DNA from 4 places in the Mesorhizobium sp. M2A.F.Ca.ET.046.03.2.1 genome. Region 1 is predicted to be linked to each of the others. Evidence: riboswitches for the same ligand, from Rfam matches in the RefSeq annotation. Region 1 holds a riboswitch; each other region holds the start of a gene.

Region 1 (5,645 bases):
AGGGCCGCGACGGCTGCCGCACGCCGATGGTGTGGGAGGCCGCGGCCAAGAATGGCGGCTTCTCGACCGCCAAGCCCTGGCTGCCGGTGCCGGGCAGGCACCTGTCGCAGGCCGTCAACGTGCAGCAGGGCGATGCAAGCTCGCTGCTCGAGCATTACCGCCGCTTCCTCGCCTTCCGGCGCCAGCATCCGGCGCTGGGCAAGGGCGATATCGACTTCATCGAAAGCGATGGCGATACCGTCGCCTTCACGCGCCGCGAGGGCAATGAGCGGATCGTCTGCGCCTTCAACCTCGGCAGCAAGCCCGCCGAGGTCAATCTCGGCCAAGGCTCGCTGAAGCCCTTGCCCGGACATGGCTTTTCGGGACAGACTGGCAGCGGGCCGGTCCGCCTCGGCGGATACGGCGCCTGGTTCGGGCGCATCGACTGAACTTGCAGATAGAGATCAACGGAAGGAGAGAACCATGGCCGATGTCACGCTCAACCAGGTGAGGAAATCATACGGCAACCTCAATATTCTCCACGGCATCGACCTAGACATCAAATCGGGCGAGTTCATCGTCTTCGTCGGACCGTCGGGATGCGGCAAGTCGACCTTGCTGCGGTCGATCGCCGGTCTCGAGGAGATCACCGGGGGCGAACTGAAGATCGACGGCGAGGTGGTGAACGACGTGCCGCCGTCGAAGCGCGGCATCGCCATGGTGTTCCAGTCCTATGCGCTTTATCCGCATATGACCGTCTACGACAACATGGCCTTCTCGATGAAGATCGGCAAGGAAAGCAAGGCGGAGATCGACAAGCGGGTGCGACAGGCGGCGGAGATCCTGCAGCTCACCAAATATCTCGATCGCCTGCCCAAGGCGATGTCGGGCGGCCAGCGCCAGCGCGTCGCGATCGGCCGCGCCATCGTGCGCAACCCAAAAGTGTTCCTGTTCGACGAGCCGCTTTCGAACCTCGACGCAGCGCTTCGCGTCGCCACCCGCATCGAGATTGCCAAGCTCAAGGAATCGATGCCGAACACCACCATGATCTACGTCACCCACGACCAGGTCGAGGCGATGACGCTGGCGGACCGCATCGTGGTGCTGAAGGACGGCGTCGTCGAGCAGGTCGGCACGCCGATGGAACTCTACAAGCGTCCGGGCAATCTGTTCGTCGCCCAGTTCATCGGCTCGCCGGCGATGAACATATTGCCGGCAAAGATCGAGAAGGCCGGCAATCCGACCGTGGTCAGCCATGTCGGCGACCGCAAGGCGACGGTGCCGATCGCGACGCCTGCTTCGGCGAATGGCGCGGCGGTCAGCTTCGGCGTGCGGCCGGAGGATCTCGCGATCGCCACCGGTTCCGATTACCTCTTCGAGGGCAAGGTCGACTATATCGAGCAACTCGGCGAGGTTCAGCTCGTCTATATCGATATCGGCCGCGCAGACCTGCCGCTGGTCGCCAAGCTGCCGGGCAATGTCGAGGTCAAGCGCGGTGAGACGCTGCGGCTCAACGCAAGCGCCAGCGATCTGCATATTTTCGACGCCGACGGCCATTCCTTCACGCTGCATCGCGAAGAGGCGAAGGCAGCCTGAGCGCAGAGCCGCTGCGGCAAAGAGAAGCGGCGGGCCCTGGCCCGCCGCTCCTGTTTTCAAATCACGGTCGGCTGTTAACGATTGCCGAAGTGGTCGCGGTCGCTGCCCTGCTGCGGAGCCGACTTCTGCGCGTCGCGGGACGAATTCAGCAGCTTGTAGACAGGCGAGTCGGTGCCGATCGACGAGGTGCGGGTCGTATCCACGGCGGGAGCCGGCTGGTTGACTCCGCTGTTGCCGTGATTGTCGCTGCCCGCAAAAGCAGCCGAGGAAACGGCCATGAGAGCCGCGGTGGCAAGAATGATCTTTTTCATCTCAGTACTCCTGAATTTCCTGATCCGACCGAGGCGACGGGCAAACCCGTCGCCGTTCGAAGTCGGCTGTTAGTTGTTACCGAAAAGGTTGCGGTCGGCGCCCGTGGTGACAGGCTTCTGTTCAGCCGGTTCGGACTTGCGGACCGAGGCTGTGTAAGAAGAGTCGACCGTGGCGGCCGGCGGGTTGGCAGCCTGCGCGTTGTAATTGTCGCTACCGGCAAAGGCGCTGCCGGAAATTGCCAGAAGGGCGGCGGCAGTGAGAACAATCTTTTTCATTTTTGCTACTCCAGTATTTTTATTCAGTCCGTCTAGCGGCGTGTCTTGGGAATGAAATCGCGTCGTTCGGACAGCGCTCATTTGGGTGAGCCGACTGCGGGATTCCAATCACGAAGTTTTTTCGTCTGGACCATGAATCCGCCTCTTGAAGTTTTCATAAGCATGCCTACAACCATTTTTTTGCTAAGTTCAATCAATGACTTATGTGATTTATGCTGCTGGCTCACCAAGTGTGTCGGAGCGCCAACGTTCACAGCGTTCTGCACGCACCGTCAACAGAAACGAACCGTTCGGTTCGATTTTAGAATCTGCTAATAGTCACTTTTTGATACTGTTAACCATCAACGACGCTCCCGAACCTCGTCCGGGAGCACCCCTGGAAGCCGGTGGCATGGCGAGAAGGACGAGAATCGGCAACGTGAACACGCCGCCCATTGTCGCGCCGTATGGATGCGATGTCGTTTTCATGCCGACGGGAAACCGGCCGTCGTGGTTAGATCAGGCCATCTCAGGTGCCGCTTCGTCGCGACGAGGCGGAGAATTGGGAAGCCGGTCGAAATCCGGCGCTGCCCCCGCAACGGTGGTGGAGTGAGGTCGCAACGGGAGACCACTGGGCCATGGGCCTGGGAAGGTGTTGCGACCGCCCGCGAGGGCAACTCCAAAGCCCGGAAACCAGCCAGAGACATTTTGAACTCGACTGATCGCGGTGGGCGGTCAAGAGGCGGACGGCGCGTGCCCGGCCCTGCCGGTGGCGGTCGTTCTTCTCCATCACCACCAGTTCAGTCCTTGATGCGAGGACAGGACATGGATGCGCGCAACGACATGCTGAGGCTCCTGCAGAGCCGCAAGCAGGGCTACTCGCTTGAGCAGCCCTTCTACACCGATCCCGACTATTTCAAGCTCGATATGGAGCTGATCTGGCATCGTGACTGGTTGTTCATCGGCCATGATTGCGAGCTGCCGAAACCAGGCAGCTACATCACCGTTCAGATCGGCGATTATCCGGTGGTGCTGGTCCGCGACCAGAAGGGAAGGATCAACGCTTTCCACAACTCCTGCCGGCATCGCGGCAGCCGCCTGTGCAACACCGACAAGGGCACCGCCGCCAAGCTGGTCTGTCCCTACCATCAGTGGACTTACGAGCTCGACGGGCGGCTGCTGTTCGCGCGCCAGATGGCGGACGGCTTCGACAAGAGCCAGTTCGGACTGAAGCCCGTGGCCTGCGAGAGCGTCGGCGGCTACATCTTCATTTGCCTGGCAAAAGAGCCGGCCGACTTCGCGCCGATGCGCGCCATGATCGAACCCTATGTCCTGCCGCACCGGCTGAGCGAGGCGAAGGTCGCGTTCGAATCGACGATCGTCGAAAAGGGCAACTGGAAGCTCGTCTGGGAAAACAACCGCGAGTGCTATCATTGCGCCGGCAACCATCCGGAACTGTGCAAGACTTTTCCGGAAGCGCCGACGGTGACAGGTGTGCAAGGCGCCGACAGCGATCCGGAAATGCTTGCGCACTGGGCGAAATGCGAGGCGGCGGGTCTGCCGAGCCGGTTCCGGATCGATCCGGCCGGGCAATACCGCGCAACGCGCGCGCCGCTGCTGCGCGACGCCGTCAGCTACACGATGAGCGGCAGACGCGCCGTGACGAAAAACCTGTCCGCCAGCGTCGCCGCCTACCGCATCGGCACGTTGATGCACTACCATTACCCGACCACGTGGAACCACATCCTCATCGATCACGCCGTCACCTTCCGTGTGCTGCCGATCAGCGCCACCGAGACCGCGGTGACGACGAAATGGCTGGTCCACAAGGACGCGGTGGAAGGCGTCGACTACGATCTGGCAGAACTCACCCATGTCTGGACCGAGACCAACGATCAGGACCGCCGCATCGTCGAGGAAAACGCGCTCGGCATCCTGTCGCCGGCTTACGAGCCTGGTCCCTATTCCGAGTTGCATGAGGGCGGTGTCATCCAGTTCGTCGAGTGGTACGCCTCCTTCATCGGTCCGCGCCTTGCCGAAGGCGGTCGCCCGGCGTTGCGCAGCGTCGCCTGAAGGCTAAGGAGATGAACGCGATGACGGATCTCGGCCTCTATCGCCATCTCGACGAGATGGCGCCCTGGAACGACAGGCTGCAGGTGCTGGAAGTGATCGGCGTCAGCGACGAGGCGCCGCAGGTGAAGACGTTCACCTTCCGCTCCGACAATCAGACCTGGTTCCGCTACAAACCCGGGCAGTTCGTGACGCTGGAATTGCCGACGGCCGACGGGCCGCTGATGCGGACCTACACGCTGTCGTCCTCGCCGTCGCGGCCGTTCTCGATCGCGGTGACGGTGAAAGCGCAAGCCGACAGCGTCGGCACGCGCTGGATGTTCGACAATCTGAAGCCCGGCGTCCATGTGAAGGCCTACGGGCCGACCGGCGATTTCTCGCTGCACAGCCATCCAGCGGCCAAATATCTGTTCATTTCGGCCGGTTCCGGCGTCACGCCGATGATGTCGATGCTGCGCTGGCTGAACGACTGCGCGCCCTGGACCGATGTCGGTTTCGTCAATTGCGCGCGGCGGCCGGAAGAGATCATCTTCCGCAAGGAGCTCGAACTGCTCGGCAGCCGCATGCCCGGCCTGTCGCTCGGCTTCATGATCGAGGAGCGGTCGAGCCGCGAGGGCTGGTTCGGCCATATGGGCCGCATCGACGCGATCCGGCTGCCGCTTCTGGCACCCGATTTCCGCGAGCGGGAAATCTTCTGCTGCGGGCCGGACCCCTTCATGCGCGCCGTGCGCCAGATGCTGGAGGCCGCCGGCTTCGACATGAGCCGCTACCATCAGGAGAGCTTCGCGGCGCCGGCCGTGGAAGAAGTCCCGGCGCCGTTCGCGATGCCGGCCGGCGACGAAGCCAAGCCGCTCGCCGAGGCGGTGACGCCGGTCCGCTTTTCGCTTTCAAACGTCGATGCGGAATGCGTCCCCGGACAGACCGTGCTGCAGACGGCGCGCGCTTCGGGCGTCAGGATCCCGGCGGCCTGCGAGTTCGGTCTCTGCGGCACCTGCAAGGTGAAAAAGGTCTCCGGCGAGGTTTCGATGAGCCACAATGGCGGCATTCTCGATCACGAGATCGATGACGGCTATATCCTGGCCTGCTGTTCGAGGCCGTTGTCGGCGCTGGACATCGAGGCCTGAAGGCTTGTCGGTCGAGGCAAGGGCCGTTGCGGGAACACCCTCGCCGGCCGCTGTCCTGCCGAACAGAAGTTCAGTGCCCGGAGGCGTCTCGTGGCGAAGGCTCGCCGAGCAATCGGCGCGCCGGATCAGGATGATTTTCCGTTGAATCGCCATCCTGATCCAGCTCTTTGTTGGAGCATGATCTCTTCCGAAAACCGGTTCCCACTTTCCGGGATCATGCTCTTTGTTGAAGCATGATCCCTCCCGAAAACCGGCACCCACTTTTCGGGATCATGATCTAAACCCCGTAGCGCTCGGTGCGGATGATCCC
Region 2 (5,645 bases), 1.3 Mb from region 1:
CACGCCGATGATCTTGCCGCGATACTCACTGCAGAGATGGGCAAGCCGTTTGCCGAAGCCAAGTCGGAGGTGTCGCATGCGGCCGCGTATCTGCAATGGTACGCCGAAGAAGCCAATCGCATCTATGGCGAGACGATCCCCCCACCATCGATTGACCGTCGCATGATGGTGATCAAGCAGCCGATCGGTGTCGTGGGCACAATTACGCCATGGAATTTCCCAGCGTCGATGGTGGCGCGCAAGATCTCGCCGGCCCTGGCGGCGGGCTGCGCGATTGTGCTTAAACCCGCTGAACAGACGCCGCTCGTGGCAGGCGCAATGTTCGCCCTCGCGCATCAAGCCGGCTTTCCCGACGGCGTCATCAACCTGGTATATGCGTCCGAAGGTGACGCCGTAGGACGCGAACTCTGCTCAAATCCCAAGGTGCGAAAGATCAGCTTTACGGGCTCGACCGAGGTTGGCCGGCTGCTCATGCGCCAGTGCTCGGACCAGATCAAGAAGGTCAGCCTCGAGCTCGGCGGCAATGCCCCTTTCATTGTCTTTGATGACGCCGATATCGACGCTGCGGTTGACGGCGCGATCCAGGCGAAATTCCGCAACGCCGGTCAGACTTGCGTTTCGGCGAACCGCCTTTACGTCCAATCGAGCGTTCACGATGAGTTCGTCGAGAAGTTCGTGGACAAAGTCCGGCACTTGTCGGTTGGCGACGGCTTCGTTGCCGGAGTGGACATTGGACCGCTGATCGACATCCATGCTCTGCGCAAGATCGAGTCGCACATTGCAGATGCCGTTGCCAAGGGTGGGATTATTCGATGCGGGGCCGAACGCATCGGCAAGGATGGCACCTTCTTCAAGCCCACAGTGCTCACCGAAATTTCCAGCATCATGGCTGTTGCGCAAGAGGAGACTTTCGGGCCGCTGGCGCCGATCATTCGCTTCGAAGATGCGGATCAGGTTGTGCGTGAGGCCAACGACACGATCTACGGCCTCGCCGCCTATTTCTATGCCTCGAACCTCAAGCGTGTCTGGCGCGTTGCCGAGGCATTGGAATACGGCATGGTTGGCATCAACACGGGGCGTATGTCTTCGGAAGCGGCGCCTTTTGGCGGCATGAAGCAGTCCGGCATCGGGCGGGAGGGTTCCCGCCACGGGCTCGAAGACTACCTCGAAATGAAATACCTCTGCATGGGCGGCATCTGATCTCTATCTGGATGGACACCTCGGGCGGCGCACGATCAAACCAAAGAGATGATTCGAGCGCGGACCGCTTCGGGTCGTTTCAGTGCCCCCGCCTGCGCGCCTTAAGCTTGGATAGGTGAGCAACCTACCGTCCGCAGGTGCACCTTGCCTCCTCGCTGTAGAGGGGTTTCAACGTAGCTGGGCGTCTAGATGCATACCGCGGCACGTCTCGCCAGGCCGGTGTCTGCTGCAACTAAGAAGGCGATTGTGCATCAGGTGCGCTGAGACAGCGAAGGTAGTCAACCCGACGATGCAAGACGTCCGCACGGCGAATTGGCGCACCGAAACGTTTACGCCGCAACCTCCTTATTGCCGCACGGCCCACTGAGCCCCCTTCGCGCATCGCTCTGAATCGGTACAGTCGCCGGCATTCTCGCCTGGAGAAGATTCAGTGACACAAGACGTGCCCAGGCCGCGCATGCACGAAAGACATTGAGGGTTGAGATCCAATGATTATAGCGCATCTGCTCGACATGGACGGGGTCCTGGTCCGGGGCGGCCAACCGATTTCTGGCTCGGTCGGCTATGTTGCCGGGCTAGTCGCCAAGGGTGAGCCCTTTCAGATCTTCACCAATAACTCGCGGTTCACGCCAGAAGATCATGCCGAGCGTCTAAGAGCGGTTGGCTTCGCCGTGCAGCCAGAGCACATCTACACATCGGCGCTCGCCACCGCGCGGTTCATGGCGCTGCAAAAGCACCGATCAACTGCCTATGTTATCGGCGACCACGGTCTGGTCGAGGCCCTGCGGCAGGCAGGCTGCCGAATAACAGAGTTTGCCCCCGAATTCGTGGTCCTCGGAGACACCACGTCGTACCACTACGAGCAGATCGCAACTGGCGCTGAGCTTGTGGCGAAGGGCGCGCGCTTTCTCGCCACCAACCCGGATGCCACTGGCCCGACCGAGCGGGGCTCCCATCCGGCGTGCGGGGCTGTCGCGGCACTAATCGAGAAGGCCACCGGCCGTCAGCCCTATTTCGTCGGGAAGCCGAACCCGTTCATGATGCGCGACGCGCTCGACCGGCTGGGAGTTCGAGCTGTCGATACCATCATGGTCGGGGACCGCATGGATACCGACGTGCTCGCGGGGCTGGAATCGGGCCTGAGAACAGCCCTTGTGCTTACTGGTGTGACCAAGCTGGCAGACATAGAGCGGTTTCCATTCAGACCGGACTACGTGGTCGAGTGCCTTGCCGATCTGGGCCAAATCATAGCGAACCAATAAGCCGAACGCACCCCTACACGAAGACCGAACGCTCCTCTACGTTCCGCATGCCGGCCGTCAACCTGGGCAATGATCGGGAGGAACAGCCGGCCCGCATCCAGAAAAGAAGTGATAAGCGTGACAACTTAGTCGAAGTGCACCCATGTAGGGCAAGCAAGTTCATTGTGAGCTTCACTGCTTTGGTTCTGCACGTTCCAGCGATCGCACCGGAATTGATCCGGTGATTGGGTGCGCCCGTTGTCGGATCGTCGACGATGTCCGCAATGTCACACAATGCTTTCAGAGCGATTGCATCGTTCCTAACGATTTTCCCAGTTGGCACGACGATGCGTTCTCTGTGCAAGAGCACTGCGACGCGGCCGACCCGAGAAGGCACCACCTGATGATCACGCCGTTCCAACAATAGGGGCGCCGCCTCCAACGAGCGCCGATCAAACGGAAGCCATCGCGCTTTCATTCGTCTGGTTGTCCGGACATGACGAATTCGATTTCGGGCCAAAAGTGAGTGCACCCGATGACCCCCATGTTTGTGGAAGGCGAACGGGCACTTGCGTCGACGGCCGGCCAGTCGGCAAACACCCTGAAGCACTTCGGTGGAGCGCAGTTCGAGCGCGACGGGGCGGCGCTGAATGCCTTTCGACCGACCCGACCCTCGTAAGCGGCTTTGGGCGAAAGAGACCGATCAGCGCAAGGTGTTACTCGCATAATCACATAAACATCTCGTTATATGGTATTGACAAGGATCGAAGCGGCTGTGATTGTACGCATGTCATGGTTCTTCGCGCGGCACTGCCGTAGCGGAGCTAAGAGGGAAGCCGGTGCGATGCCGGCGCTGCCCCCGCAACTGTTAGCGGCGAGCCAAGCCCATTGATGTCACTGAGGCGAACGGCCTCGGGAAGACGGGCGGAGGCTTTGACCCGCGAGCCAGGAGACCTGCCACGACGAACAACGTCCACGGGCGGGGTGTCTGGTGGTCGCGGTAGCTCGGCTTCGTGCCGCCTATTCGCGGGTTCCTTGTCCCCCGCCCCAACCATCGGGGTATGGCATGACTGTCTCTCAACGAATTCCTGTAGCAACGCTCGGCGTGCCGCGTATCGGTCGACGGCGGGAACTGAAATTCGCGCTTGAAAACTACTGGTCCGGAAAATCTCGCGCTGCCGATCTGCTCGCGACGGCGAAGACGCTGCGTGCCGCTAGCTGGAGGGAGCAGCACGATCGCGGCGTGTCGAAAATCCCGTCCAACGATTTCTCGCTTTATGACCACGTGCTCGACACAGTCGCCATGGTCGGCGCCGTTCCGGCACGATACGCCTGGACTGACGGCGAGGTCCCACTCGATATCTATTTCGCCATGGCGCGCGGCAATCAAGGTCAGGCCGCGGATTGTGGACCTGCCGGTGACGAGCCTGCGGCCAATGGGCAGGGCCTTGCCGCGATGGAAATGACCAAATGGTTCGACACCAACTACCACTACATTGTGCCGGAACTCAGGGACGATCAGAGCTTTGCCCTCTCGTCGGCGAAACCGGTCGATCATTTCCTCGAGGCCAAGGCGCTCGGCATCCACACTCGCCCGGTCCTGCTTGGACCGGTTACCTTTCTCAAGTTGGCGAAGTCACCTGAGGAAGGTTTCAACCCTATCGCGCTCCTGCCACGGCTGCTGCCCGTCTACGAGGAACTCCTGCAGAGGCTAAAGCTCGCGGGAGCCGATTGGGTGCAGATCGATGAGCCGGCGCTCGTGCTCGATCTGATTCCCAACGAACGGGATGCGCTCCAATTCGCCTACTCCCGGCTGTCGAAAGCAGCACCCGAGTTGAAGATCATGGTCGCTACCTATTTCGGATCGCTGGGAGACAATCTCGAGACCGCAATTTCTCTGCCCGTGGCGGGACTGCACGTGGATCTCGTGCGCGCTCCAGAGCAGTTGGAGGCCGTCGGCCGGCTCGCGCAGAAGGAACTTGTGCTCTCGCTCGGGCTGATCGACGGCCGCAACGTCTGGCGCGCGAACCTGCCTGCGATATTTGACCGTATCAAGCCGATCGTCGCCGGTTGGCCGCTGGAGCGGGTGGAGATTGCCCCGTCCTGCTCGATGCTGCATGTGCCGATCGACCTGGACTTGGAGACGGCACTCGATGCGGATGTGAGGTCGTGGCTCGCCTTCGCAGCGCAAAAGACCGACGAGCTGGTCGTGCTCGCCCGTGCCCTGGCCGAAGGCCGGGACGCAGTGGCCGCCGAACTGGAGGCGTCGGCTGAGGCTGCCGCCGTTCGCGCGACATCCGCCAAGGTGCATGATCCGCTCGTCGAAGGCCGGGTCGCCAGGATCAAGGTCGGCATGACGCGCCGGAAGAGCGCATTTGCCGGCCGCTCCAAGCTTCAGGCCGACGTGTTTGGCTTGCCCCCCTTCCCCACCACGACGATCGGCTCCTTCCCGCAAACAGCCGAGATTCGCAAGGCGCGGGCAGCTCATGCCAAAGGCCAGCTGAGTTACGTCGACTATGAAGCGTTCCTGAAGAAAGAGATAAAAGCCGCCGTTCGCTGGCAAGAAGAGATCGGACTCGACGTGCTGGTCCACGGCGAATTCGAGCGCAACGACATGGTGCAATATTTCGCCGAGCAGCTCTGCGGCTTCGCCTTCACGCAACACGGGTGGGTGCAAAGCTATGGCTCGCGCTTTGTGCGACCCCCGATCATCATTGGAGATGTGTCGCGACAAAATCCGATGACACTACATTGGTGGCGATATGCCCAGTCGCTAACGCTGAAGCCGGTGAAAGGCATGCTTACCGGTCCCGTGACGATCCTCAATTGGTCCTTCGTCCGAGACGACCTTCCGCGCTCAGCCGTCTGCCGTCAGGTCGCGCTCGCCATTCGCGATGAAGTGAGCGACCTTGAAAAGGCCGGCGCTAAGATGATCCAGATCGACGAAGCCGCACTGCGCGAGGGCTTGCCGCTGCGCCAGGCCGACTGGGAGGCCTATCTCGACTGGGCCGTCGAATGCTTCCGGCTGGCTTCAACGGCCGTCGAGGATGCGACCCAGATCCACACCCATATGTGCTACTCCGAGTTCGGCGACATCGTGGACGCTATCGCCGCAATGGATGCGGATGTGATCTCCATTGAAGCCTCGCGCTCGCAGATGGAACTGCTCGATACGCTTCGAACCTTCAAGTATCCGAACGATAT
Region 3 (5,645 bases), 1.9 Mb from region 1:
TGCCCCTCATCGAGCTTCCGCAGGTCCGCCGGGATGCGGACCTTGTCGAGCAGCGGCGTGTCTGGCTTCACTCGGGCGCGTCCTGCCTCAATTGATCGAACACGGCGCTACCAGCAGATTGCGCCTTAATCATGCGCGGCATAGGCCGCCGCCGGGCGAATGTAAATGCGCGCCAGTGACGCGTGGCGCTGCTTGTTTTGGCAAGCCATCGAAAACGGCTGGAATTGGCGGAAGCCCCCCCAACGTCGTCATTCCAGGGCGAAGCAGGAGCGAAGCTCCGTCGCGGAGACCCTGGAATCCATGCCGTGACTCTGGCCGAAGAGCGCAGCGGAGCAGAATTCTGCACCGTTGCAACGCTTGGAAGTCACGGCATGGATCCTATGGTCTGCGCCGCGTCGCTTCGCTCCTTGCTCCGCCATAGGATGACGACGCAAGGGACGTTTCGGCCAATCGCCAAGGCATGCACCTAGAAACGCATATCCGAGCCGTTAAAAATTCTGTGTGCTCGAGAACTAACCCTCAGGCAGCGGGATAAACTCTTCCTCATCGCCAGGAACGATATCGAAGCGGCCAGTCTTCCATTCCTGTTTGGCCTGCTCGATGCGTTCCTTCGAGGACGAGACGAAATTCCACCAGATGTAGCGCTGGGAACCGAGCGAAGCGCCGCCGAACAGCATGAAATGCGCGCCGCGCTCGGAGGAGACGACGATCTCCTCGCCCGGCTTGAACACAAGGAGCCGCTCGGCCGGAAAAACATCGCCGGCGATCGAGACGTCGCCTTCCAGCGTGTAGATGGCGCGCTCTTCGGCATCGGCCGGAATTTGCACGCTGGCGCCCGCCGCCAGGCGCAGATCGGCATAAAGCGTGTCCGATGCGGTCGCGACCGGCGAGCGCAGGCCGGAGAATTCGCCGATGACGATGCGGCCGCTGACGCCCCCGGCATCGATCTCAGGCAAGCGGGCCACCGACGTGTTGGCGAACACCGGGGCAATCTCCTCCTTGCCGTCCGGCAGCGCCAGCCAGGTCTGCAGGCCGGAGACCGACATCGGCGCGCCGCGCAGTTCCTCCGGGGTGCGCTCGGAATGAACGATGCCGCGCCCGGCGGTCATCAAATTCACGTCGCCCGGCGCGATTACCATTTCGGTGCCGAGCGAATCCCGATGCCTGATCTTGCCGTCGAACAGATAGGTGACAGTGGAGAGCCCGATATGCGGGTGCGGGCGCACATCGAGCGCGTGGCCGGCGCGCAGGATGGCCGGGCCCATGCGATCAAAGAAGATGAACGGCCCGACCAGGCGGCGTTTTGCCGTCGGCAAGGCGCGGCGCACCGCGAAGCCGCCGATGTCCTTGGCGTTCGGGATGACCATCAGCTCGATCTGGTCGCAGGCGAAGGCATCGCCGGGCTCAGGGTCGTTTCCGGGAAAAAAGCTCATGATTATCCCTTAGGCGAAGCGCAACGCCGACCTGGCCTTCGCCTTGGCGGCCTCTTCCTCGCGATTGCGCGGTTCCTGGCTGGTTTCGAGCGAATCGATCAGTTCGCGCGCGGCGGCGGCGATCGCTTCCACGGCGTGATAGAAAGCATGCTCGTTGCGCTTGGACGGTTTCGTCGAGCCGCTCAGCTTACGCACGAATTGCAGCGCTGCATCATGCACCTCGTCATTGGTCGCCGGCGGCTCGAAATTGGCCAAGGTCTTGATGTTGCGGCACATGGCTTGAACTCCTTACCTGCTTGCTCTGCCCACCCAAACTATTCCGCATCGAGCGGCTCCGTTCCCACCGGCTTGCCGTCGCGCGACAGCCTGATCTTCTCAACCTTGTCCTCAGCCGCCTTGAGCAGTCGGTCGCAATGCGCCTTCAGCGCCTCGCCGCGCTCATAGATCTTGATCGACTGGTCGAGCGGGACGTCGCCGCGCTCCAGATCGTCGACGATCTTCTCCAGCGCGTCGAGCGCCTGTTCGAAGCTCATCGCCTTGACGTCCTCATTGCCTTCCACTGCCATACCCTATCCCTTCATCAGCCGCCCGACATGGGCGGCGACTGAAAATGCCAGTCCCTGCAGATCGTAGCCGCCTTCCAGCAGGCTGACGAGCCTGTTGGAGCTGTGGCGGCCGGCGCGTTCCATCAACTGGCCGGTCGCCCAGTCGAAATCGTCCTCGGTCAGATTGATCTCGGCCAGCGGATCGCGGTGATGCGCGTCGAAGCCGGCAGAAATGATGATCAGGTCCGGCGCGAACGCATCGATCGACGGCAGCACGCGCGACAGGAAGGCGTCGCGGAACATGTCGCTGCCGGTCCGCGGCGCGAGCGGCGCGTTGACGATGTTGCCGGCGCCGGTCTCGCTCTTCGCCCCGGTGCCCGGGTAAAGCGGCATCTGGTGGGTCGAGCAGTAGAGCACCGACGGGTCGTCCCAAAAGATGTCCTGCGTGCCGTTGCCATGATGGACGTCCCAATCGACGATGGCGACGCGCTCGGCCTGATGCTTCTTCTGCGCATAGCGGGCGGCGATGGCCGCCGTGTTGAACAGGCAGAAACCCATCGCCGTAGCCTTTTCGGCATGATGTCCCGGCGGGCGGGCGGCGACGAAGACATTTGAGGCGCGGCCCTCGAAGACGTCGTCGACCGCCGCGTTGGCCGCGCCGATCGCCGTCACCGCGGCCTGCCAGCTTTTCGGGCTGGCGCTGGTGTCGGCATCGATCGAGACGATGCCGGTCCGGGGGATCGCCGCACGCACGCGCTCGACGAAAGTCTCGGGGTGCGCATAGACGATGGTTTTCTCATCGCCTTCCGGCGCCTTGACGCGGTCGAGCGCCGAAAACGCCTCGTCGTCCAGCACGCGCTCGATGGCGCGCAGGCGGTCAGGCCGCTCGGGGTGGCCGGGCGGCGTGAGGTGTTCGAGGAAGATTGGGTGCGTGTAGAGACGGGTGGCCATGGCGCCTAATCTAGGCACCCGCGGCCGTAATGACCATGTTTGAAAAGCCGAATGGCTGGGGAAATTGCGCCAGCCCATGTCGTCCGCGCCATTGGCGGGTGCCGAACTTCGCGGTAAGGTCGTCCCGCTGCCTGGTGCCCGCGACGCGGGAGAATCGGGAACACGGTTTTATTCCGTGGCGTGCCCAACGCTGTGAGGGGGACCGCGCCGGCAAATGCCACTGTCGATGACGGGAAGGCGCCGGAGCGGGACGATCCCGAGCCAGAAGACCGGCCCGGCAGACATGGTTTTCCGCTTGGTCAGGCGGGGGACTGCTTGTCGCAAGGGGAAAAGCGATGACGGCAGCAGCGATCGCCGCGTGTGGCGACGACTTTGACCAATTGGCGCGCGACGCGGTGTACCGGGCGATGTTCACCAGGCGCGACGTGCGCAGCCATTTTGTCCCCGACAATCTGGATGACTGTGTGCTGGCGCGGCTTCTCACCGCCGCGCACCATGCGCCGTCTGTTGGCTACATGCAGCCGTGGAATTTCATCGTCATCCGTGATGCCGAGCGGCGCAGACAGGTGCGCGACCTGTTCCTCGCCGCGCGCGAGCAGGAACTGCCGGCGATCGAGGCGGAACGGCAGGCGCTCTACCGGAAGCTGAAACTCGAAGGCATCTGCGAAAGCGCGCTCAATCTCTGCATCACCTGCGACCGGCAGCGGTCGAAGGACTCACCGCTCGGGCGCTGGCACAATCCGGAGATGGATCTCTACAGCACCGTCTGCGCGGTGCAGAATTTCTGGCTGGCGGCACGCGCCGAGGGCGTCGGCGTCGGCTGGGTGAGCATCATCGAGACGGAGGCGCTGAAGAAGCTTCTGTCGATCCCCGAGCATGTCACGCCGATCGCCTATCTCTGCGTCGGCCGCGTCTCGGCATTCGCGCCGAAGCCGGACCTCGAAGCGCATGGCTGGGGCAAGCGCCTGCCGCTGCCCGAGTTGGTGATGAGCGAGACGTTTCGCGGCGCCGGCGAGGCGCCGCTCAAATCGGCGATTGCAAGGCTAGGTCGCCAGCAGTGATCAAGCGGCCCGGGGCGTATCCCAGCGCGAGCCGCCGAAGGAGCCCAGCGCCTTGTCGCGCAGCTCCCTGAATTTGGACGACGCCTCGGCGAGGCGGTTGTCCCATTCTGGATTGGGCACTTGGCCTTCGATGGTCTCGAAATACACCTGCATCAGCGAGGCGATGGCGAAGGGCTCGATGAAGGCCGCCTTGAAGGCCCAGGCAAAGACGATGGCCAGCACGAAGGCCCAGCCGGCAAGCTGTCCGGGCATGACCCAGAGGATCGCGGCGGCAGGCGCCAGCATCAACAGGAAAATCACGAAAGAAACGCCCCACATGATCGCAGCCAGCCAGACGGCGTTCTTGACCATGTGCTTGCCGTTCTGGGCGTACAGCACGACGCCTTGCCGGGCCGTCTCGAAGGGCGAGTTCGAATTGATGCGGATGTTGTAGCCGAGTATGATTTCGTCGACATAGGTCAGAGACAGGCGGATCACCGTGTTGATGAAGCTGACTAGGCCGCTCAGGCCCGGAATGGGCAGGAAGGCGGCAACGCCGCCGATCAGGCCGGTGATGGCGCGGATGGCGCCCTTGACCAGCTGGTCCACGACGAAAAGGATGTTGGCCTCGGCGAAACGCTGGCTGACCACTTCCTTGGCATAGGCGATCTGGCCCTGGCCGTCGGGCACGTCATGGCCGTCGATCAGATGTACCATGACGGCGATATGGCCGGCTTTCAGCACATAAAGGATGTATTCGCGGATCCAGTAGACGGCGATCGACACAATGCCGAAGCCGACCACGCCACCCCACAGCGCAAAGGACATCGGTCCATCCGGATCGGTCGAGATATGACCGACACCGTAGCCGACGCTGGCGCCCGTGCCGGTCGCCATGATGTAGGCGACTGTGATGCCGAAATAGACGATCATGCGAAAGACGATGAACGGCCATGTCCGCATCATGATGGACACAGACCGGCCAATGCTGAAGTCCCACATGGCCCCGACTCTCCACGCCCCAAGAGATGGCGCAGGAGGATGCGCTCGCCCCATAGATTGTCAATCGCGGCAGGGTTGCACCGGCCCGAAACCGGTGCACAACGCGGTGGCTTGGTTACCCAAGCGTGCCTCAGGGCTTTTGGCGTAAGCCTTCGAGCAGTTGCTTGAAGGCGGCGATCGCCTTCTTCGAGGTGGCTTCCGGATCATTCGAATTGGCGATGCGCTGCGCGGCCTGGCTGCTGGCACCATTGATCAGCCGCGAGGTTGTCTCAGGGTCGACATCGGTGACGACCACGCCCTCTTCCTGCAGCTTCGTCAGGTGGTCGGTCATCGAGGCGATGCAAGCGCTGGCATTCGGCCACTGCGCCGGGTCACCGAGCACCGCCGGGCCGTCGCGGAACATGATGCGCTGGATTTCCGGCTCCAGCGCCATCTCGATATAGGTGGTGCACTCGTCGACGAAATGCTGCCAGCGCGTCGGCGCCCTCGAGGCCACCTCGTTGACGCGCAAGGCCATTTCGCGGTCGATCTCGGCGATCACGGCCTGCAGCAGCCCCTTCTTGTCGCCGAAATGATGGTAGAGCGCGCCGCGCGTGAGGCCGGCCGACGCGGTGAAATTGTCCATCGAGGACTCGGCATAGCCGACCGTGCCGAAGGCGTGGCGGGCGGCCGCG
Region 4 (5,645 bases), 2.5 Mb from region 1:
CTCGTCGCCGAGGCTTCCCGGCATCAAGCCCCAGAGGCAGTAGGTGTATTGCAGATTGCCGTGATTGTAGAGCCGCCGGAAGGTCGGGTCGGTCACGGTCTGGCGTTGGGCAAAATCCAGGATGTCGCCACGATAGCGCGCGATCACAGCCATCTGGCCGTGGGTTAGGCTGGGGATCTGGATGCCTGGGGGAGGCGGAGCGGAGGAGCCACTATGCGCCTGCGCCGAGGCTGCCGCCAGCAGGGCGAGCAGCACTGCAACCGAGCAATTCCAGGAAAATTGTGCCGCGGTTTTCCGTCCGGAATTGCGAGAAAACAGAAGACCAAAGCGGCTCAGCCCTCGTGTCGACCGTTGAGCCGCTTTGGCCGCCAGGGCACGGAACCGTGGCGGCCAACGCATGGGAGTTCAAGCGTAGCGGCGGGCGGGGCCGCGCTGGTCGCGCACGGCGACCACGCGCTCGGCAACCGCGCCGAAGCCGAGCCCGACGACGGTCCACAGCACCAGCTGGATGCCGAGCGAGGCGACGCGGAACTGCCACAGCACCGTCGCCGAGAAGTTCTCCGGCACTTCGTTGATGTCGGGCAGCGCCGCCTTCACCAGCGCGAAGACGACGAGGAAGGCGAGCCCAGCGACGATCGAGGCATTCCAGGCGCCGAGCTTGCTCCATAGCCGCTGCGCCAGGCCCACCGCCGCCACCATCGCGGCGATCGAGATGACGATCATGATGAAGAACAGTTCGGTGCGGTAGGCGATGGTTTCGGGATTGCCGACCGCGGGCGGGTTGGCCGGGTATTTGAGGCTCGGAACCACGATCACGGCAAGGAAGCCGAGCAGCGCCAGCAGCGCCGAGGTGCTGCGCGGGCCGAGCGAGCCCAGCCGGCCATAGGCATAGGCGAAGACCAGCGAGAACAGCCCGCCAAGCGCCGCGCCATAGACCAGCACGCCGGTCGCCAGACCGATGCCTGCCTGCGTGACGCGGCTGACCATCTCGGGCTCCGGCGCCTCGCCGGCGGCCTGCGCCTGCTGTTCCTCGAAGGCGATCGCCTTGTCGACCTGCGGCTCGCCATAGACGCGGGCGAAGGCGAACGCCAGAATCCCCGCCACTAGCCCGACAAGCATGCCGCGCAGCAAAAGTTTTCCGACCATGTCAGAGTCCCTTCAAGCAATTTCCCGGAAAAATTGAGCGTTTTCCGCCCGGAATTGCATTAGGCCAAATCTCAGAACGGCATCAGCGATGCCGAAGCCGCTCCAGAGCAATTCCAGGAAAAGTGTGCAACGGTTTTCCGTCCGGGATTGCGCGTCAGACCAAAACCTAGGACGGTTCAGCCTTCGCTGAACCGATCCTAATGGCAGGGGAAGCCGAGCAGGTGGCGGCCGTCATGCACGAATTCATGCACCATCGTGCCGCGGATCAGCGAGGTCGCGCCTTCTTCCGCGCCGACGAAATAGATCATCAGCATCAGCATCAGGCCGGCGAAGATTGCCCAGGGCAGAAGCTCGCGGACGGGAATCGCAACCGGGCCGTAGGTCGGGGCGAAAGTGGTGTCGGACATTTGACCTCCTGTGGGATGCTGCGTCCCGTTGATCCAACTGTGCTGCGGGATAAGGCCTGACTTTCGGCTGGTGCCGATCACAGTGGCGCGACCGTGCCGGACTCGCACCGGCTTCCAATCCCGTATAGCGCTAAAACACTTGTCAGCACTTCGTTCGCCTGTCAACGACATGTAATGGCCAACGCGGCTTCGCCTGGCCGAAATTTCACTGGACCACGGAGTTTTGGGATGTTCGCCCGCCTGACGATGATCGCAAGCGGCGCGACGCAGGCCGCGCGCAAGGGCCGCTTTCCATCGGACGAGGCGCCGGAGCCGAGCGCCTTCGACCGCGCCGGCGCGATCGCTTCGTCGCTGCGCCGGGCCGACCGCGTCTGGACAAGTCCGGCGCTCGCCGCGCGCAGGACGGCCGAGGCGCTTGGCCTTGACGCGACCGTCGAGCCGCTGCTTGCCGAGCAGGATTTCGCGCGCTGGGCCGGCAAAAGCTTCGAGGAGGTGCAGGCCGAGGACCCGGCAGGCATGGCGGCCTGGTTTGCCGATCCGGACGCCGCACCCCATGGCGGCGAATCGCTTGCCGCCGTCGCCCGGCGGGGTGCCGCGCTGATGGAGCGGCTGGCCGGCGAGGGGGGCGGCCACACCGTCGCGCTCACCCATGCCGTGCCGATCCGCGCCGCCATCGTGCATGTGCTGGGCGCGCCGCTCTCCTCGGTCTGGAAGATCGACATCGAGCCGCTGTCGCTCACCGAGTTCCGCAACGACGGCCGCCGCTGGGTGCTGCACGCGAGCGGGGTCGCCGGCGCGAGATAGCGCCGGAAACAGCTTTTCTGCTAATGGGCCGCGGTGCAGACGAATCCTGCTGTTTCAGCAACCGCTAACGGAACGGAAACGCCTTGCTGCTATGGTGCTGCCCAGTGGCGAGGAGAGCCTTGCCTTAGGAGCCGCCGGATATGGCCAATTATCCCGAGACCGAGCGCCGTCTTCATGCGCGCGAATTCGTGCTCAAGGAAGCCACGATCATTGCCGGTGCCGTCAGGATCGGCTGCTCGGTCAGGAATCAGCACGAGCAGGGCGCGGAGTTGCGCGTCGCCGCCGATACGGAGATCCCGGAACGCTTCCTGCTCGAGGTCCCAGCCGACGATATGACCTATCGCGCCTTGGTGCGGTGGCGGCGCAACGACCGCATCGGCGTGGCGCTCTACAGCAACGCGCCGAAGGACTGACGCGGTTCTCAGCAATTCGCGACTTGATCCTGTCCGGACGGCATGCAACCCGGCACATCGGGAACGCAACCGTGGCGCGTGCGTTCATGGGGGCCGATCAATTGGGATTCGTGCATGAGCAGGACAGCCGTTTGGGTGGCGCTGATCGCTATCATTCTCGTGGCCCTCTATTTGTTGCAGCACAATGGCATGATCAGATTCTAAAGCACGGCGGCGCTCTGCGCCGTTCGCCGGGTCAGCAGCAGCTGTTCTCTCCGCAGCACGGCTTGCCAGCGGCCGCCTGTTCCTTCAGCCAGCGGTCACGCGGCTTGCAGCTCGCTGGCCGTGGCGAAAGCACGACCTCGATAGCGCCGCCAACGACGCTTGGCTGGGCTGCGCGGTGCAGCTCCATCGGGCGGATCCCGTCGCTGACCTCGAAGGTCAGCTTCGCCGACTGGTCGAGAGCCACGTGATCCGAGACCTTGCGGATGATCGCCGCGAACTTGCCGGCCGGCATATGGACCGGCCCGCCTTCGTCCACGTCCCATAGCTGGACGAAGATCTCCGACCATGATTCCGGATTGGCCTCGCAATCCAGCGCCGAGAACTGGCCCGCCTTCACCTCGGTGACATGATAGCCTGGCTTAACCGTCTGCCCGTCATAGCGGAACACCAGCGGCCTGTCCTTGTAGTCGGCCAGCGCGCCCAGCAGGTCGCCGATGGTCAGGTCGGAGGGGTCGATCGGGGCGGCGTTTTTATGATTGTCAGAAGACAGCATGTCGGCTATTCCTCATTTCAATATTTCAAGGATTATCGAAACGTGGATGAACGTCAAGCCCTGATCGCCTTTGGCGCGCTGTCGCAGGAAACCCGCCTGCGCCTGCTGCGCCTGTTGGTCGTTGCCGGACCGGAAGGCATTTCCGCCGGCTCGCTCGCCGAACAGGTGGAGGTCTCGCCCTCCAATGTCAGCTTCCACCTCAAGGAACTGGAACGGTCCGGCCTCGTCACCGCGCGGCGTGATGCCCGCTCGATCGTCTACAGCGCCGAGTACGACGCGCTGTCCGGCCTGATCCGTTTCCTGATGGAGGATTGCTGCTCGGGCCGCCCGGAGATCTGCGCGCTGGCGCTTGCCGCGCCTTGCTGCCGGCCGGGCGAGGGGACCACGCAATGACTGCCGCGCCCTTGGCCCAGCATGGCAAACCGATGAGCGGCTTCGATCCATTGCGCCGGTTCGTCGCCGAAGCCCTGGGCACCGGACTGCTGGTGGCGACGGTCGTCGGTTCCGGCATCATGGCCGAGACGCTGACGCACGACACCGCGCTGGCGCTGCTCGGCAACACGCTCGCGACCGGCGCCATGCTGGTGGTGTTGATCACCATCCTCGGTCCGATCTCCGGCGCGCATTTCAATCCCGCGGTTTCGCTGGTGTTCTGCCTCAACCGGTCTCTGCCTGCCCGCGATCTCCCTGCCTATATCGCCGCGCAATTCGCCGGCGGCGTCGCCGGCACCATCGCCGCGCATCTCATGTTCGCCCTGCCGGTTCTGGAGGTCGCGACGAAGCCGCGGACCGGGCCGGCGCAGTGGTTTTCCGAAGGCGTCGCGGCGTTCGGCCTTGTCGTCGTCATTCTCGCCGGCCTGCGCTTCGAGCGGCGGACCGTGCCGTGGCTGGTCGGGCTCTATATCACGGCGGCCTATTGGTTCACCGCGTCCACGTCCTTCGCCAATCCTGCGGTTGCCGTTGCGCGGTCGCTCACCAACAGCTTCTCCGGCATCAGGCCGGTCGATCTGCCGGGCTTCATCGTCGCCGAGCTGCTAGGCGCCCTGATCGCGCTTGCGCTGATGGGCTGGCTCCTCAAGCCCGAAACCGTTCAGCAATCCCATCCCCTGAAAGCAGAACCATGACGGTCACGATTTACCACAATCCCGCTTGCGGCACCTCGCGCAACACGCTCGCCATGATCCGCGCCAGCGGCGAGGAGCCCGTGGTGATCGAATATCTGAAGACGCCGCCGAGCCGCGAGCGGCTGCTCGAACTGATCGCGGGGATGGGGATCACACCCCGCCAGTTGCTCCGGGAGAAGGGCACGCCTTACGACGAGCTCGGTCTCGCCGGCCCGAAATGGAGCGACGAGGAACTGATCGATTTCATGCTCGCCCATCCGATCCTCATCAACCGGCCGATCGTCGAGACGCCCAAGGGCACGAGGCTCTGCCGGCCGTCGGAAGCTGTGCTGCCGCTGCTGGACAATCCGGTGTGCGAATTCGTCAAGGAAGATGGCGAGAAAATACGTCCATCGCTTAGGGCGTCAGGTGCTTCATGAAGTAGATGGACGCCCTTGGTTTGCCGAACGGGTCGACGAAATGATGCGGCACGACGCCGACTTGCCGCCAGTTCATGCGCCGATAGAGCCGCTCGCTCGCTCCGCCCTCGGCGGTGTCGAGAAGGAGAAGGGTGCGCTTTCTCGACCTGGCTTCGTCTTCCACCGATGCCATGAGCGCTGAACCGATGCCTTGTCGCTGGAAATCTCGATGCACGAGCAGCATGTAAACCTCCGCCCGGTGCAGCGCATTCGGTTCCGGCGACAGATAGAGCTGGACGGTGCCGACGAGATTGTCCTCGACATAGGCGCAGATGAGGAGACGTTCCCCGTTCGTCAGCGAGGGGAAGATGCCTTGCCAATAGGACCGGGCTTGGTCGACGTCGAACGGCAGTACGAAGCCGACGAGCGCCCCGTCCTCGATGCTCTGCATCAAGAGCCCGGCGAGGGCGTCGAGTCGCGCCGTTGCTCCGGCCTCGTCGATTACCGCGATACGCATGTGCGCTCCCCTTCGAGGCTCGATAAATAGTGGGCTTTGAGCGATCCGTGAAGATTGAAGCGCCTGCGCCCGTCCCCCG

What was found. A riboswitch is a leader RNA that binds a small molecule or an ion and turns the genes downstream of it on or off. The one in region 1 is predicted to bind cobalamin.
Region 2: another riboswitch for cobalamin. It lies ahead of metE (5-methyltetrahydropteroyltriglutamate--homocysteine S-methyltransferase); the one in region 1 lies ahead of EJ072_RS12235 (aromatic ring-hydroxylating dioxygenase subunit alpha).
Region 3: another riboswitch for cobalamin. It lies ahead of bluB (5,6-dimethylbenzimidazole synthase); the one in region 1 lies ahead of EJ072_RS12235 (aromatic ring-hydroxylating dioxygenase subunit alpha).
Region 4: another riboswitch for cobalamin. It lies ahead of EJ072_RS00305 (CbtB domain-containing protein); the one in region 1 lies ahead of EJ072_RS12235 (aromatic ring-hydroxylating dioxygenase subunit alpha).

What each region holds. Positions count from the first base shown of each region.
Region 1 is NZ_CP034449.1:2,581,945-2,587,589, forward strand. Features, by position in the region: gene EJ072_RS12215 (alpha-glucosidase) at 1-428, shown strand, start outside; gene ugpC (sn-glycerol-3-phosphate ABC transporter ATP-binding protein UgpC) at 463-1,575, shown strand; gene EJ072_RS12225 (DUF680 domain-containing protein) at 1,650-1,886, opposite strand; gene EJ072_RS12230 (DUF680 domain-containing protein) at 1,956-2,162, opposite strand; cobalamin riboswitch at 2,656-2,858, shown strand; gene EJ072_RS12235 (aromatic ring-hydroxylating dioxygenase subunit alpha) at 2,967-4,214, shown strand; gene EJ072_RS12240 (hybrid-cluster NAD(P)-dependent oxidoreductase) at 4,235-5,335, shown strand; gene EJ072_RS35940 (hypothetical protein) at 5,426-5,572, shown strand; gene EJ072_RS12245 (ferredoxin reductase) at 5,613-5,645, opposite strand, start outside.
Region 2 is NZ_CP034449.1:1,294,343-1,299,987, forward strand. Features, by position in the region: gene EJ072_RS06240 (NAD-dependent succinate-semialdehyde dehydrogenase) at 1-1,200, shown strand, start outside; gene EJ072_RS06245 (HAD-IIA family hydrolase) at 1,689-2,462, shown strand; cobalamin riboswitch at 3,218-3,418, shown strand; gene metE (5-methyltetrahydropteroyltriglutamate--homocysteine S-methyltransferase) at 3,508-5,645, shown strand, end outside.
Region 3 is NZ_CP034449.1:684,622-690,266, forward strand. Features, by position in the region: partial or broken gene dxs (1-deoxy-D-xylulose-5-phosphate synthase) at 1-71, opposite strand, end outside; gene EJ072_RS03395 (pirin family protein) at 513-1,433, opposite strand; gene EJ072_RS03400 (DUF2277 family protein) at 1,443-1,709, opposite strand; gene EJ072_RS03405 (exodeoxyribonuclease VII small subunit) at 1,748-1,999, opposite strand; gene EJ072_RS03410 (histone deacetylase family protein) at 2,003-2,929, opposite strand; cobalamin riboswitch at 3,045-3,222, shown strand; gene bluB (5,6-dimethylbenzimidazole synthase) at 3,265-3,990, shown strand; gene EJ072_RS03420 (hypothetical protein) at 3,991-4,971, opposite strand; gene EJ072_RS03425 (TetR/AcrR family transcriptional regulator) at 5,102-5,645, opposite strand, start outside.
Region 4 is NZ_CP034449.1:44,209-49,853, reverse strand. Features, by position in the region: gene EJ072_RS00315 (hypothetical protein) at 1-255, opposite strand, end outside; gene EJ072_RS00310 (CbtA family protein) at 406-1,146, opposite strand; gene EJ072_RS00305 (CbtB domain-containing protein) at 1,344-1,553, opposite strand; adenosylcobalamin (AdoCbl) riboswitch at 1,552-1,696, opposite strand; gene EJ072_RS00300 (histidine phosphatase family protein) at 1,782-2,357, shown strand; gene EJ072_RS00295 (PilZ domain-containing protein) at 2,498-2,770, shown strand; gene EJ072_RS00290 (DUF6428 family protein) at 3,006-3,527, opposite strand; gene EJ072_RS00285 (metalloregulator ArsR/SmtB family transcription factor) at 3,570-3,920, shown strand; gene EJ072_RS00280 (MIP/aquaporin family protein) at 3,953-4,651, shown strand; gene arsC (arsenate reductase (glutaredoxin)) at 4,648-5,070, shown strand; gene EJ072_RS00270 (GNAT family N-acetyltransferase) at 5,048-5,566, opposite strand; gene EJ072_RS00265 (MFS transporter) at 5,614-5,645, shown strand, end outside.